Regions from separate parts of the Herbaspirillum sp. WKF16 genome, predicted to be linked through region 1. Evidence: predicted binding sites of a transcription regulator. Region 1 holds the regulator's gene; the other holds the start of a gene.
What was found. The regulator LexA, encoded in region 1, represses DNA repair genes until DNA is damaged. The targets are predictions, from matches to a motif close to ACTGTATNNNNATACAGT.

Region 1 (7,716 bases):
GAACAGCTTGTGGATCAGCCGGTAGACGTCGGAACGCTCGCGGGTGATCAGGCGGCTTTCATGATTTTCCCAGCCGGCCTTGAAATTGCCTTGTAGCAACTGGCTCAACGCGATGTTGTGGCGGGCCGTCGAATAGTTCGGCTTGTAGCTCAGCGCCTTCTCGAAACACTCGATAGCTTCCCGGAGCTGGCCGTTGTCATGCAACACGGCGCCGAGGTTGTTGAGCGTCAGCACGTGGCGCGGATCGATGTCGAGCGCCTGCCGGAACAGCGACATCGCGGCTTCATGAAGGTCGTTGTTGGCTGCATAGCTGATGGCCAGCTTGGCGTAGCTGTTTGGATCCTTGGGGGCGAGCTCGATGATCTTGCGGTAATGCTCGTGCGCCTCGGTGGGCTCGTTGAGCTTGATGTAGGTGTCTGCGATCTTGTTGTGGGCGTAAATGTCGGTTGGATCCAGCAGCAGGGAGGTTTTGTAGGATTCCAGTGCTTCCTTGTACATGGCCATCGCATGGAAAGCTTCGCCCAATGCGGTGTGGGATGGCGCGAAGGCAATATCCAGCTCCAGCGATTTCAGGATCGTGGCGACAGCCTCCGGGAAGCGGCGGCCGTCGATCAGGGCGCGTCCCAGGTGCGACAGCGGGCCTGGTGCATCCGGCTCGCGCTTGACCGCATCTTCGAAATAGGCGATCGATGCGTCGGGATCGTTTTTCTCATGCAGGGCGTTGGCCAGGCCGACGCGGGCATCGCGGTATTCTCGGTTGTGGCTGATGGCAAGTTCGAACAGCTTGACCGATTCGTCGATGCGATACTGCTTGAGGACGGCATTGGCCAGGCTGGTGATGTACTCCGGGTTCTCGGGGTCGGCGTCGACGGCGCGACGCAGATAGCTTTCCGCTTCAGGGAAGTTTTCTTCATGCATCGCGATGAGGCCGCGCGCATTGTTGGCGTAGACCAGTTTGGGGGCGCGTTTGAGTACGGCCTCGCACAGCGCCTTGGCCTCGTCCGTCTTGTGGTCGTCGAGCAGGTCAAGGCAGCGGCGTACGTCCAGCAAGTCTTGCAGTTGGGGCTGGCTGGTGGTGGGCGATGATTTGGCACTGCTCTTGCGCGTCGACATCAAAGGTTCCTTGCATGTGATGAGGGTGTGCGCCATCAGGGCGCAATTCGTTAGGTTCGCATGATATGCGTCATCGCGTGCGCACGAAAGTGTGAACAGAACGCAAAAAAGCCTTGATTTGGGAAATGCGCGCGCTGAGGTTCGGCTGCGACGCTGTCGTTGCGGTGCCGGAGCGGGTGGCCGGGCGGGAGGGGGGGCGACATGCCCGGCGTACCGGGCATGTCGGGAGGTCCTGGCTTACCAGCTGCGCAGCAAGCCCACTGCCAGGCCTTCGAGCGTGAAATCCTCGGTGTCCGGGGAGACGATGATGGGTTCGAAATCCGGATTTTCGGGCAGCAAGGCGATATTGCCGCCGGTCTTCTGGTAGCGCTTGACGGTGACGTCGTCGCCGAGGCGAGCCACCACAATCTGTCCGTTGCGTGCTTCCCCGGTTTTCTTGACGGCCAGGATGTCGCCGTCCAGGATGCCGGCGTCGCGCATGGACATGCCGCGGACCTTCAGCAGGTAGTCGGGGCGGGCAGAAAACAGCGCGGGATCGACCTGGTAGTTCTTTTCAATGTGTTCCTGCGCCAGGATGGGCGAGCCGGCCGCCACGCGGCCGACCAGCGGCAGGTTCAGCTGCATCAGCGCGGGGTGGGGCAGCGCCATCTGGCGGGCGGCCTGGGCCAGGCCGGCGCCGGATTCGCGCAGGCGGATGCCGCGCGAGGTGCCCGGTGAAATCTCGATGGCGCCCTTGCGGGCGAGCGCCTGAAGATGCTCTTCGGCGGCGTTGGCCGAGCGAAAGCCCAGTTCGGAGGCGATCTCTGCGCGCGTCGGGGGGAAGCCGGTGTTTTCGATGGCGTTCTTGATCAGGTTGAGGATCTGTTCCTGGCGCGCGGTGAGCTTGAGCATGTCGGATGCCTTTCTTTGGAGGAAGGCTGTTTGTATGAACAGTCTGTATTTTTATACAGGTGCAATCTTTGTGTCAACGGCAACATGCGCGACGCAGCGGATTTTTTCAGTCACGCCGGTACGCGCTTTGCCTCCCGCGCTCTATTTATATAGGCGACGAACGGAAATGTCGGCTGGCGGCCGCAGAAGGGGCCGCCAGCATTGCTGTTCCAGCGAAAACCTTGTATGATTGCCGGCTTTCCTCTTCCCACACTCGTCTTGACGCCGAGGTGGGCGTTTTGTCAATAGTCCAAAAGGAGTCTACATGCGTCATTATGAAATCGTATTTATCGTCCACCCGGACCAAAGCGAGCAAGTGCCGGCCATGATCGAGCGTTACAAGGGCATCGTCACCACCCGCGGCGGCAAGGTGCACCGTGTCGAAGATTGGGGCCGTCGTCAACTGGCTTACCAGATCCAGAAACTGGCCAAGGCACACTACGTCTGCCTGAATATCGAAGTCGACAGCGAAACGCTGGCCGAAATCGAAACCGGTTTCAAGTTCAACGACGCCGTCCTGCGCCACCTGACCGTCAAGATGAAGAAGGCCGAAACCGGTCCTTCGCCGATCCTGAAGGCAGTGCAGAAGGAAGACGCGGCCAAGAGCCGTACCGAAGCGCCGGCAGCCTGATCGGCTGTGCGATTGCGTAGCATTCCTAGCGGAGAGTGAACCAGCTTCAAGTCATCGCCAGCCTGGCAGAACGTGATGTGTTGCGTTATACGCCGGCCGGTATCCCGATCGTGACCGCCAGGTTGCAGCATCAGTCGGAGCAGATGGAAGCCGGTATCAAGCGCCTGGTCGAGTTCGATGTCGCGGCGATGGCCGCCGGGGAAATCTCCGGTCGACTCAACAAGGCGACGCTGGGCGGGATGTTCCGGTTCACCGGATTTCTGGCCCGCAGGAATCGCAACAGCAAGAGCATCGTGTTTCACATCGTTGATTTTGATCCGGTCGATTGAGCCCCATGGGGCCGACAAGATCTCACCCAATTTTAGATACAGGAGCCAAAAATGGCATTCGGTAAAAAGTTCGATAAAAGCAAGCTGAAAAACAAGCGTCAACAGCAAAACCCGCTGTTCAAGCGCAAGAAATTCTGCCGTTTCACCGCCGCCGGCGTTGAACAGGTCGATTACAAGGACGTGGATACCCTGAAGGACTTCATCCAGGAAAACGGCAAGATCATGCCGGCACGTCTGACTGGTACCAAGGCGCACTATCAACGTCAAGTCGACACCGCGATCAAGCGTGCTCGTTACCTGGCCTTGGTGCCTTACACCGATCTGCACAACGCGTAATCGACGCCGAGAAATAGGAGAAAAACATGCAAGTTATTCTGTTGGAAAAAATCGTTAATCTCGGCGGTCTGGGTGATGTCGTCCGCGTCAAGGACGGTTTCGCACGCAACTTCCTGATCCCCCAGCGCAAGGCCCGTCGCGCTACCGAATCGGCCATCGCCGAATTCGAAGCCAAGCGCGCCGACCTGGAAAAGGCTGCCGCCGAGAAGCTGGCAGCTGCTCAAGCCCAAGGCGAGAAGCTGAACGGCAATACCGTGGAAATCTCGCAGAAGGCCGGCGTTGACGGTCGCCTGTTCGGTTCCGTGACCAACTTCGACATCGCAGAAGCCCTGGGCAAGCAAGGTTTCGCCGTCGAGAAGTCGCAAGTGCGCCTGCCGAACGGCCCGCTGAAGATCGTTGGCGAGCACCCGGTTTCGGTTGCCCTGCACACCGACGTGGTGGTCGACGTGACCATCGCAGTCAAGGGCGAGCAAGCCTAAGATTTGCGTCTTCGCAATTCGATTGCAATAAAAAAGCCGGGTTCGCCTGGCTTTTTTATTGCTGCCCCGGGTTTCGGGGAAATTGTTTTCACCGGAAACGCCATTGAGGCCGTGCGGCCGGCGACTTTGTCGCCGCGGTTTGCATGGCTTCGCCGCAAGCCGCTGCCGAAAAGGCTTTGCGCCCGGCACTCAAAATAGCCGTCCGGCCCGGAACGGGCTTAATCCCAGCAGGTTATAATGCGCGCCATGAAAGAATCGTCCCGCGCCAAAAAAGAGTTTTTCCGCGGCCCGAAAGAGTCCTCCGATCCTGAGATCGATGCTCTTCGCGTGCCGCCGCATTCCATCGAGGCGGAGCAATCGGTCCTCGGCGGTCTGCTGCTCGATAACGCGGCGTGGGATCGCATTGCCGACTTCGTCAGCGCAGAAGACTTCTACCGCTTCGACCACCGCGTCATCTTCGAGCACATCGTCAAGCTGATCAACAGCACCAAGCCGGCCGACGTGATCACCGTCTACGAAGCCATGTCGACCAGCGGCAAGGCGGAGGAAGTGGGCGGCCTGGTCTACCTCAACGCGTTGGCCCAGAACACGCCTTCCGCAGCCAACATCCGCCGCTACGCGGAGATCGTGCGCGACCGCGGCATCCTGCGCAAGCTGATCACCGTGGCCGACGAGATCTCCGGCAACGCCTTCAATCCGCAGGGCAAGGACGTCAAGTCCATGCTGGACGAAGCCGAATCGAAGATATTCGCCATCGCCGAGGAAGGTTCGCGCGGCTCGCAGGGCTTCATGGAAATCCAGCCGCTGCTCACGCAGGTGGTGGAGCGCATCGACGAGTTGTACAACCGCGATGCGTCCAGCGACATCACCGGCGTGCCCACCGGTTTCATCGACCTGGACAAGATGACCTCCGGCCTCCAGGCAGGCGACCTGATCATCGTGGCAGGGCGGCCGTCGATGGGCAAGACCGCGTTCTCGATCAACATCGGTGAAAACGTCGCAATCGACAGCGGCCTGCCGGTGGCCGTGTTTTCGATGGAAATGGGCGGCGCCCAGCTGGCCATGCGTATGCTGGGCTCGGTCGGCCGCCTGGACCAGCACCGCCTGCGCACGGGCCGCCTGCTGGACGAGGATTGGCCGCGCCTGACGCACGCCATCCAGAAAATGAACGACGCCCAGTTCTACATCGACGAAACGCCGGCGCTGTCGCCGATCGAATTGCGCGCCCGTTCGCGCCGGCTGGCCCGCCAATGCGGCAAGCTCGGCCTGATCATCATCGACTACCTGCAGCTGATGTCGGGCAACGGCGGCAGTTCTTCGGAGAACCGCGCGTCCGAAATCTCGGAAATCTCGCGAAGCCTGAAGGGCCTGGCCAAGGAACTCAATTGCCCGGTGATTGCGCTGTCGCAGCTCAACCGCGCGCTGGAACAGCGTCCCAACAAACGGCCCGTGATGTCCGACTTGCGCGAATCCGGCGCCATCGAGCAGGATGCCGACGTGATTTTGTTCATCTATCGCGATGAAGTTTACAATCCCGATTCGCCGGACAAGGGCACTGCCGAAATCATCATCGGCAAGCAACGTAACGGCCCCATCGGCAGCATTCGCCTGGCCTTCCTGGGCATGTATACCAAGTACGACAACTACATCGGCAACCTGGCGCAGCCATACGGCGGCGACTGAGATGCCTTTTTCAAGGCGGTGCGGCCAGTTCGCGCCGCCGCGCAGGGATCGCGGGCGGCGCTGTGCCGCTCGCGTCATGTAAGGCGCCGGACCATTGTGGTGCGGCGCGTGGGACGGGCAGGGCAAGCCGGGGAGGTGAGCCCGCCGGTCCAGACGGCGCTTCATGGGCGCGAATCATAGACGAGAGAGTGAAACATGTTTGGACGATTGATGCCGACCGAAGGCAAATTCTTTGACCTGTTCAATCAACATGCCGAGTTGGCGGTCAAGTGCGCGAAAGAGATGGTCGCGCTGATGACCAATTTCGATGACCTTGAAATCCGCGTGCATGCCATTGAAACCGTCGAGAAGCAAGCCGACAAGGTGACGCACAACACCATCGACCTGCTGCACAAGACCTTCATCACGCCGCTGGACCGCGACGACATCCACCAGCTGATCACCCGCATGGACGACATCCTGGACCTGCTGGAAGACGCTGCCCAGACCATTTCGCTCTACGACATCAAGGCCATCACCCCCGAAGCCAAGCGCCTGGCCGAGCTGTGCCTGGCCTGTGCGGAGAAGGTGCAGGCCGCGGTGGGCATGCTCAACAACATGGACAACTCGCGCCAGATCCTGGCCATCTGCCAGGAGATCGACCGCCTGGAGTCGGATGCCGACCACGTGATGCGCGCCGCCATGTCCAAGCTGTTCCGCGATGAGCCGGACGTGCGCACCCTGATCAAGCTCAAGGCCATCTACGAGATCCTGGAAACCGTCACCGACCGCTGCGAAGACGTGGCCAACATCATCGAAGGCATCATCGTCGAGAACGCCTGACGCAGGCGCAGCGGCGACCCGATGCGGCCGTCGCCCGGTCCAAACAACGGTTTCCCCATGCAAACAATTCAAATCAGCTTACACATCCTCGCGTTGTTGATCGTCCTGGCGCTGCTGTTCGACTTCATGAACGGCTTCCACGATGCCGCCAATGCGATCGCCACGGTGGTCTCCACCGGCGTGCTGCGCCCGCAGACGGCAGTGGCCATGGCGGCCTTCTTCAACCTGGCCGCGGTGTTCGTTTTCCACCAGTTGCACGTCGCGGCCTCGGTGGGCAAGGGCACCATCGAGCCCGCAGTGGTCGACCACTATGTGGTGTTCGGCGCGCTGATCGGCGCCATTTTCTGGAACCTGGTCACCTGGTACTACGGCATCCCGTCTTCCTCCTCGCATGCGCTGATCGGCGGCCTGGTCGGTGCGGCCGTGGCCAAGGCGGGCACCGGCGCCCTGATTTCCGCGGGCCTGCTCAAGACGATCCTGTTCATCGTGCTCTCGCCGTTGCTGGGCTTGCTGTTCGGGTCGATCATGATGCTCATCGTGTCGTGGATATTCTTCCGCTCCACGCCGCGCAAGATCGATGGCTGGTTCCGCCGGCTGCAGTTGCTGTCGGCATCGATGTACAGCCTCGGCCACGGCGGCAACGACGCCCAGAAGACCATCGGCATCATCTGGATGCTGCTGATCGCCTCCGGTTATTCCAGCCCGGAAGCGCCGCCGATGTGGGTGATCATCTCCTGCTATTGCGCCATCAGCCTGGGCACGCTGTTCGGCGGCTGGCGCATCGTCAAGACCATGGGGCAGAAGATCACCAAGCTCAAGCCGGTCGGCGGTTTCTGCGCCGAAACCGGCGGCGCCATCACGCTGTTCATCGCCACCGCGCTGGGCATTCCGGTGTCGACCACACATACCATCACCGGCGCCATCGTCGGCGTGGGTGCGTCGCGCAAGATGTCGGCGGTGCGCTGGGGCGTGGCGAGCAACATCGTCTGGGCCTGGATCTTTACGATCCCGGCCTCGGCCTTCGTCGCCGCGATCGCCTGGTGGATCGGCGTGCAGATCCTCTGATCGCATCGCTTGCAGCCAAAGAAAAAGCCACCTTGCGGTGGCTTTTTCTTTGGGTCATCGTTTGCCGCCGCGGCGGCAAACGGATCCGGCCTTGCGCGGGTAAGCCCGCGCAAGCTCACTTACAGCACATCGCTGGCATGGTCGGCCAGGCGCGAACGCTCGCCGCGCGCCAGCGTCACGTGGCCGCTGTGCGACCAGCCCTTGAAGCGGTCGACCACGTAGGTCAGGCCGCTCGAACCTTCGGTCAGGTAGGGCGTGTCGATCTGCGCGATGTTGCCCAGGCAGATGATCTTGGTGCCGGGGCCGGCGCGCGTGACCAGGGTCTTCA
Region 2 (7,716 bases), 1.7 Mb from region 1:
CCAATGAGAGCTTCGTGGCGCGTGCGCCTGAGGCCGTGGTGGCGCAGGAGAAGGAGCGCGTCGCCAACTTCGGCGCGACGCTGGAGAAGGTGAAGGAGCAGTTGGCCAAGCTGAAGTAGTCCTTCTGTCGTCCGGCTTGCTGAAACGCCGTCGCCCTTGGGCGGCGGCGTTTTTTATTTGTCTTCCGATTTCTCTGGCTGCGGCGAACGACGCTGGGTTCCTGCTTTCGCAGGAACGACAGGTTGCCCTTGACCTCACCTCCGTCGCCCCTGCGAAAGCAGGGGCCCAGTGGCGTTAAGCGCGGCCGGCCACCCGCACTTGCCACCGCGCCCGTCCATGCCCTACACTGGTCGATAAAAATTAGAACAACCGTGCTTTTTAATCCAGACAATCGTTATTGACAGGAGACAACCATGACCGCACGCCCCTCCCTCGCCCGCCTGGGCATCATCGCCGCATTGCTCGCCGCCTCGTCCTGCGCCTTCGCCGACGGCTCCCCGGTCGGCCTGTGGAAGAACATCGACGATGCCACCGGCAAACCCAAGGCGCTCATCCGCATCACCGAGAACAACGGCGAACTGTCCGGCAAGATCGAGAAGCTGTTCCGCCCGGCCGAGGAAAACCAGAACCCGACATGCGAGAAATGCGAGGGCGAGCTCAAGGGTCAGCCCATCATCGGCATGACCATCCTCTCGGGCCTGAAGAAGGACGGCGAGGAATACAGCGGCGGCCAGATCCTCGATCCGGCCAACGGCAAGCTCTACAAGAGCAAGCTGACCGTGATCGAGGAAGGGAAGAAGCTCAACGTGCGCGGCTATGTGGGCATGCCGATGCTGGGCCGCACGCAGACCTGGGTGCGCGAAGGGGATTGAGCGCCGCGCAGGGCGGCAACGATGGAAGGCAAAACGGCAACGAGCGCATCGTTGCCGTTTTCGTTTGCAGCCGCCGTCAGCCGGCCGGCTTGTGCTTCTGCACGTAGCGGTCCAGCTCGCGCGCGAAGGCGCGGCCGTCGCCCTGGCTGAACGCCGGCGGGCCGCCGGTCTCGACGCCGCTGCCGCGCAGTTCTTCCATGAAGTTGCGCATGTGCAGGTGCTGCCCGATGTTGTCGGCGGTGTAGAGCTCGCCGCGCGGGTTGAGCGCGGCGCCGCCCTTGGCGACGACGTCGGCGGCCAGCGGGATGTCGGCGGTGATGACCAGGTCGCCGGCCTGGGCCAGCCTGACGATCTCGCGATCGGCCACGTCGAAGCCCTGCGGCACCACCACCGATTTGATGTGGCGCGAGGGCGGCGTGCGCAGCGCGCGGTTGGCCACCAGCGTCACCACGATGCCGGTGCGGTCGGCCACGCGAAACAGCATGTCCTTGATGACGCCCGGGCAGGCGTCGGCGTCAACCCAGATCTGCATGATGTGGAGCCGCCGCCGGCATGGCGGCCAGCGGCGCGGAAGTCAAACGAAGGAAACGGTCAGGCCCGGCAGCGTCACGCCGGAGAAGGCGGTGACCCAGGTCTGCCCGGCCTTGATCGGCAGGGCATCGGTCCAGGTGCCGGTGGTGATGATCTCGCCGGCCTGCAGCTGGCGGAACTGGGTCTGCTTTTGCAGCAGCTCATGCAGGTGCCACAACGCGTGCAGCGGACTGTCCATCTCGTCGTTGCAGAAGCCGGCCGCGCGCAGCACGCTGGAGGTCTCGGTATTGCACGACAGCGAGACGCTGGCGCCGGCCAGGATCTGCGGCAGGTGGTGGCGGGTGGCCGAGGACAGCACATGCGGCTCGCCGACGATCAGCGTGCCGTGCAGGCCGAAGGCGGCGATCGAGTCGGCCACCGTGAACTCCCAGTTGGCGAACGGGCAGGCCACGATCTCGAAGCCGTGCGCCATCCACTCCAGGCAGTCGGCCAGTTCGTCCAGGGTCGCACCCGGGGCCGGCGTCTTGCCCAGCTTGAAGACGATCTCCGGTTCGATGCGCGGCTGCACCGCGCCGGCCAGCGACTGCAGGCCGTGATTGTCTTCGGCGAAGCGCACCGTGGTGTCGTACATCGGCGCCCAGGTCGGGATGCGGGCATCGTCGATCACGCCGTAGCGCGACCACTGCTTGTGCACCACGAAGCCGATCTTGCGGCCGATCGGCTGCTCGCCCTGCGCGACGCGGATATTGCGGATGCTGAAGGCAATGTCGTAGGCGTCTTCGACGGAGAGCGTCTCGGACTGGGAGATGAGGGGGATCTGCCGGGAGTTGGCCCGCGCATCGAGGAGTTGATGCGCGTAACGGCTGGCTTGGCTCGACATTAGCATGACTGGCTCACATCGAAAGATAGTGAATAGCTATGCATTGTCGATGACGATTAGTTTTTGCACAAGTAAAAACTCGCCTTTCTGCGAGTTCAGGCAACAATTTCATGCGATTGAAATGTTTTGTGCAAAGCGCTCTTTCCTGGAGCGCAACAGTCGCTCGCAGCCAGCGGGAATCGGCGCTTTCGCCGGCCTTCCCGAAGGGCCGCTCAACCGCCCCAGAGATCGCCGTTGGGGCTGGTGCGCGGCGCTGTCACGCCGAAGTGCTGGTAGGCGGCCGGCGTGGCGATGCGCCCGCGCGGGGTGCGCTGCAGGTAGCCTTGCTGGATCAGGTAGGGCTCCAGCACGTCTTCGATGGTGTCGCGCTCCTCGCCGATGGCCGCGGCCAGGTTGTCCAGCCCGACCGGGCCGCCGCTGAACTTGAACAGCACCGCCTCCAGCAGCTTGCGGTCCATCAGGTCGAAGCCGACCGGGTCGACGTCCAGCATCACCAGCGCGGCGTCGGCCATGTCGCGCGTGATCTCGCCGCTGCCCTTGACCTGGGCGTAATCGCGCACGCGGCGCAGCAGGCGGTTGGCGATGCGCGGGGTGCCGCGGCTGCGCCGGGCGATCTCCAGCGCGCCCTCTTCCACGATGGGCGCGTTCAACAGGCCGGCGCTGCGCGTGACGATGCGCGCCAGCTCGGACGGCGTGTAGAACTCCAGCCGGGCGACGATGCCGAAGCGGTCGCGCAGCGGATTGGTCAGCATGCCGGCGCGGGTGGTGGCGCCGACCAGGGTGAAGGGCTGCAGGTCCAGGCGCACCGAGCGCGCCGCCGGGCCCTCGCCGATCATGATGTCGATCTGGTAGTCCTCCAGCGCCGGGTAGAGGATTTCCTCCACCACCGGCGACATGCGGTGGATCTCGTCGATGAACAGGACGTCGTTGGCCTCGAGGTTGGTCAGGAGCGCCGCCAGGTCGCCCGCGCGCTCCAGCACCGGGCCGGAGGTCTGGCGCAGGTTCACGCCCATCTCGCGGGCGATGATGTGGGCCATGGTGGTCTTGCCCAGGCCGGGCGGCCCGAACAGCAGCGTGTGGTCGAGCGGCTCGCCGCGGCCGCGCGCGGCGGCGATGAAGATCTCCAGCTGACTGCGCACCTTCTCCTGGCCAACGTACTCGTCGAGCTGCTTGGGGCGCAGGGCGCGTTCGATCGCCTCCTCGTTGGCCGAAGCCGGCGTGGCGGAGATGATGCGCTGTTCGGAAAAATCGTCGGTCTGGATGCTCATGCGATGGTCCTGTGTGCGCGGCTTGCGTTATCCCTTGGACAGGGCCTTGAGCGCCAGCTTGATGCCGTCCGAGACGCTGGCGTCCTTGGGCACCTGCTTCATGGCCAGCGTGGCTTCCTTGTCGGAATAGCCCAGCGCCAGCAGCGCGTTGAGGATGTCGGCCGAGGCGTCGGTATGGACCGCGCCGCCGGCCGCGCCGAGGTCGGCGCCGAGCTTGCCCTTGAGTTCCAGCAACAGCCGCTCGGCGGTCTTCTTGCCGATGCCGGGCACGCGCGTCAGGCGTCCGGCTTCCTGCAGCGTCACCGCCTGGGCCAGGTCCGCCACCGACATGCCCGAGAGGATCGCCAGCGCGGTGCGCGCGCCGACGCCGGAGATCTTGATGAGCTCCTTGAACGTATTGCGCTCCTCGGCCGTCCCAAACCCGAACAGGATATGCGCATCCTCGCGGATGGCCAGGTGGGTCAGCAGCACCACCTTCTCGCCCAGACCCGGCAGGTTGTAGAAGGTGCTCATCGGCACCGCCACCTCGTAGCCGACGCCGTTGCAGTCGACCAGCAGATTCGGGGGATTTTTTTCGAACAGAATTCCGGAAAGGCGACCGATCATGGCGTGGCGTGGTGTGCTTGGAATGCAGCTTCTGTGATAATCACGGGATGATACAACACTGTTCGGATAAACAGTATCGTCCGCGCCCCGATCAAACAACCCGCATGAGCAAAGGAACAACATGGCAGGCAGCGCCTTCTTCGCACTGATCGACGACATCGCCTCGGTGCTGGACGACGTGTCCCTGATGACCAAGCTGGCCGCCAAGAAGACCGCCGGCGTGCTGGGCGACGACCTGGCCCTGAACGCCCAGCAGGTGGCCGGCGTGAAGGCCGACCGCGAGCTGCCGGTGGTGTGGGCGGTGGCCAAGGGCTCGCTGAAGAACAAGGCGATCCTGGTGCCGGCGGCGCTGGCCATCAGCGCCTTCATCCCCTGGGCGGTGACGCCGCTGCTGATGCTGGGCGGCGCCTTCCTGTGCTTCGAGGGCTTCGAGAAACTGGCGCACAAGTACCTGCCGCACGACGACGTGCATCACGAGAGCGCCGCCACGGCGTCCGCCGACGTCGATCCCGCCGCCTACGAACAGGACAAGATCAAGGGCGCGGTGCGCACCGACTTCATCCTCTCGGCCGAGATCATCGCCATCACGCTGGGCACCGTGGCCGGCGCGCCGCTGCAGCAGCAGATCACGGTGCTGGTGGGCATCGCCCTGATCATGACGGCGGGGGTGTACGGCATCGTCGCGGCCATCGTCAAGCTCGACGACGGCGGCCTCTACCTGCTGCGCACGGCCGGCGCCGATGCCTTCGGGCGCGCCCGGGCGGCGCTCGGACGCGCGGTGCTGGCGGCCGCGCCGAAGATGATGCGCAGCCTGTCGGTGATCGGCACGGCGGCCATGTTCATGGTGGGCGGCGGCATCCTGACGCACGGCCTGCCGTTCGCGCATCACGGCATCGAGGCAGCGGCCGCTGCGATCGAACCCCTGCCGGTGCTGGGCGGGGTGTTGTCGGCCATCGCGCCGACGATATTGAATGCGCTGTTCGGCGTGGTCGCCGGCGCAGTGGTGCTGGCCGGGGTGGCGCTGGCGCAGCGTATCTTGGCCGCGTTCAGGAAGTAGGCCTCCCCGCCAGGATCACGCCCGTCAGCCGACCAGCCGTCCGCCGCGCATGCGGATACCCTTCTTGGCCAGCGCGGGCGCCAGCGCGCCCAGGTTGGCCAGCACGTCGCCGCCGTGGGCATGGCAGATCGCCACACCCAGCGCATCGGCCGCATCGGTGCCCGGCAGGCCGGGCAGCTGCAGCAGCCGCGCCACCATCTCCTGCACCTGGGCCTTCTGCGCCTTGCCGTGGCCGGCCACGGCCTGCTTGACCTGCAGCGCGGTGTACTCGGCCACCGCCAGGTCGGCGTTGACCAGCGCGCAGATCGCCGCGCCGCGCGCCTGGCCCAGCAGCAAGGTGGAATGTGGGTTGACGTTGACGAACACCTTCTCGATGGCGGCGCAGTCCGGCGTGTAGGTGCGCACCACTTCGGAGACGCTGGCCAGGATCACTTTCAGGCGCGAGGGAAGATCGCCGTCCGGCGTCTTGATGGTGCCGGAAGCGATGTAGGAAAGCTTGTTGCCCTGCTTGTGGATGACCCCGAAGCCGGTGGTGCGCAGGCCGGGGTCGATGCCGATGATTTTCATGCCCGCCAGTCTAACCGATCGCGGCCTGCCTGTTACGGCGTGGCCGCCTTCATCGCCTGCGCCTGGCGTACCCACTGCTGCACCGAGGGACGCTGCCATTGCGCCTTGGCGTAGCGCGCCAGCTCCGGCGGCAGTTCGTCGCCATGCATGGCCAGGCGGTTGAGCATCAGCGCCAGGTCGGTATCGGCGATGCACCATTGGCCGAACAGGTGTTCCTTGCCGTCCAGCAGGTCCTGCACGGCGACGGTGAGCTTGGCGGCGGCCGCCTTGGCCGATGCCGACAGCGGCGCAAAGCCTTCGCCATAAAACACTACCTCGGTGGGGCGCTCCTGGCGCACCGCCAGCAGGTCGCTGCGCAGCCAGGCCTGGATCTCGCGCGCCTTGGCGCGCAGCCTGACGTCGGCCGGATAGACCGCGCGGTGCCCGGGCGCCGGGAAGCGTTCCTCCAGGTACTCGGAGATCGCGGTCGACTCGGCCAGGTGGAAATCGCCCTCCGACAAGGCCGGCACGCGGCGCGTCAGCGACACGCTGGCATAGCCCGGCGCCTGGTTCTGGCGCGAGGCCAGGTCGATGGACAGCAGCTCGAACGGCAAGTCCTTCTCGGTCAGCGTGACGAAGGCCGACATGGCGTAGGGGCTGATGAACTGGGCGTCGACGTAGAGCTTGAATTGGGGCGTGTTCAATGTGTACTCCCTGTTGGATATCCGGAATTGCGCTGCACGTCGGCGCAGATGCATCGCCGGGCGCATGCCACTATCGCCGTCGTCCCAGCGAAAGCTGGGATCCAGCGACGTTCAGCGTTCAGACGAACTGCCGGTACAAGTCATTCCAGTAAGGATTTTCGGCCTGAGTCAGGGCAATCTTCCATGCCCTGTTCCAGGTCTTTAATTGTTTTTCCCTGGCAATGGCGTCATACGCAGAATCGAAGACCTCAACATACACGAGAATCCTGATCTTGTATTTCTGCGTGAAGCCGGCGACCAGGCCTTGCTTGTGTTCATGGACACGACGGATCAGATCATTGGTCATGCCGATGTACAAGCTGCCGCTTCTTCGGCTTGCCAGAAGGTAGACGTATAGGCCATGGCTCCGAACGTACACTGCGCCGGCACTTGCGTACATCGGCGTTTGTGGAGCAAACCGATAATTCGTAAGCCGTCAACGTCACTGGATCCCAGCTTTCGCTGGGACGACGGATATTTTCAGGTTGTGTGCTTACAAAAAAACGCCCGGGCATGCCGGGCGTTTTCGCGTTTCGCCTGCATCGTCCGCCATGCGTCGGCGGACGTCGCGATCAATGGCGGAAGTGGCGGGTGCCGGTCAGCAGCATGACGACGTCGCGCTCGTTGGCGGCGTCGATCACTTCCTGGTCGCGCATGGAGCCGCCCGGGTGGATCACGCAGGTCGCGCCGGCGTCGACCACCACGTCCAGGCCGTCGCGGAACGGGAAGAAGGCGTCCGAGGCCACGGCCGAACCGGCCAGCGTCAGGCCGGCGTTCTGCGCCTTGATCGAGGCGATGCGCGCGGAGTCGATGCGGCTCATCTGGCCGGCGCCGACGCCCAGGGTCATGCCGTTGCCGCAGAACACGATGGCGTTCGACTTCACGAACTTGGCCACGCGCCAGGCGAACATCAGGTCTTGCAGCTGTTGCGGGGTCGGCTGCTTCTTGCTGACCACCTTCACGTCGGCCAGCAGCACGTTCTTGGCGTCCGGCGACTGCACCAGGAGGCCGCCGCCGACGCGCTTGATGTCGTAGCCGTTCAAGCCGCCGCCCAGGGGAATTTCCAGCAGGCGCACGTTCTGCTTGGCGGCGAAGACCTGCTTGGCCTCGGCGCTGAAGGAGGGCGCGATCAGCACTTCCAGGAACTGCTTGGCCACGGCTTCGGCGGCGGCGCCGTCGAGCTCGCGGTTGAAGGCGATGATGCCGCCGAAGG

Region 2: ruvA (Holliday junction branch migration protein RuvA) is a predicted target of LexA. The motif match lies at 4,215-4,232, and genes of this name have one in related genera.

What each region holds. Positions count from the first base shown of each region.
Region 1 covers NZ_CP118632.1:2,128,591-2,136,306, forward strand. The annotation lists gene Herbaro_RS09785 (tetratricopeptide repeat protein) at 1-1,113, opposite strand, end outside; gene lexA (transcriptional repressor LexA) at 1,351-2,004, opposite strand; gene rpsF (30S ribosomal protein S6) at 2,309-2,674, shown strand; gene priB (primosomal replication protein N) at 2,710-3,003, shown strand; gene rpsR (30S ribosomal protein S18) at 3,055-3,339, shown strand; gene rplI (50S ribosomal protein L9) at 3,366-3,818, shown strand; gene Herbaro_RS09815 (replicative DNA helicase) at 4,056-5,501, shown strand; gene Herbaro_RS09820 (DUF47 domain-containing protein) at 5,697-6,323, shown strand; gene Herbaro_RS09825 (inorganic phosphate transporter) at 6,381-7,388, shown strand; gene Herbaro_RS09830 (PhoH family protein) at 7,508-7,716, opposite strand, start outside.
Region 2 covers NZ_CP118632.1:396,510-404,225, reverse strand. The annotation lists gene Herbaro_RS01850 (valine--tRNA ligase) at 1-119, shown strand, start outside; gene Herbaro_RS01845 (DUF2147 domain-containing protein) at 414-872, shown strand; gene Herbaro_RS01840 (YaiI/YqxD family protein) at 949-1,404, opposite strand; gene Herbaro_RS01835 (2-keto-4-pentenoate hydratase) at 1,447-2,289, opposite strand; gene ruvB (Holliday junction branch migration DNA helicase RuvB) at 2,496-3,551, opposite strand; gene ruvA (Holliday junction branch migration protein RuvA) at 3,579-4,157, opposite strand; gene Herbaro_RS01820 (DUF808 domain-containing protein) at 4,279-5,214, shown strand; gene ruvC (crossover junction endodeoxyribonuclease RuvC) at 5,239-5,781, opposite strand; gene yfcF (glutathione transferase) at 5,814-6,464, opposite strand; gene Herbaro_RS01805 (GIY-YIG nuclease family protein) at 6,583-6,903, opposite strand; gene purH (bifunctional phosphoribosylaminoimidazolecarboxamide formyltransferase/IMP cyclohydrolase) at 7,076-7,716, opposite strand, start outside.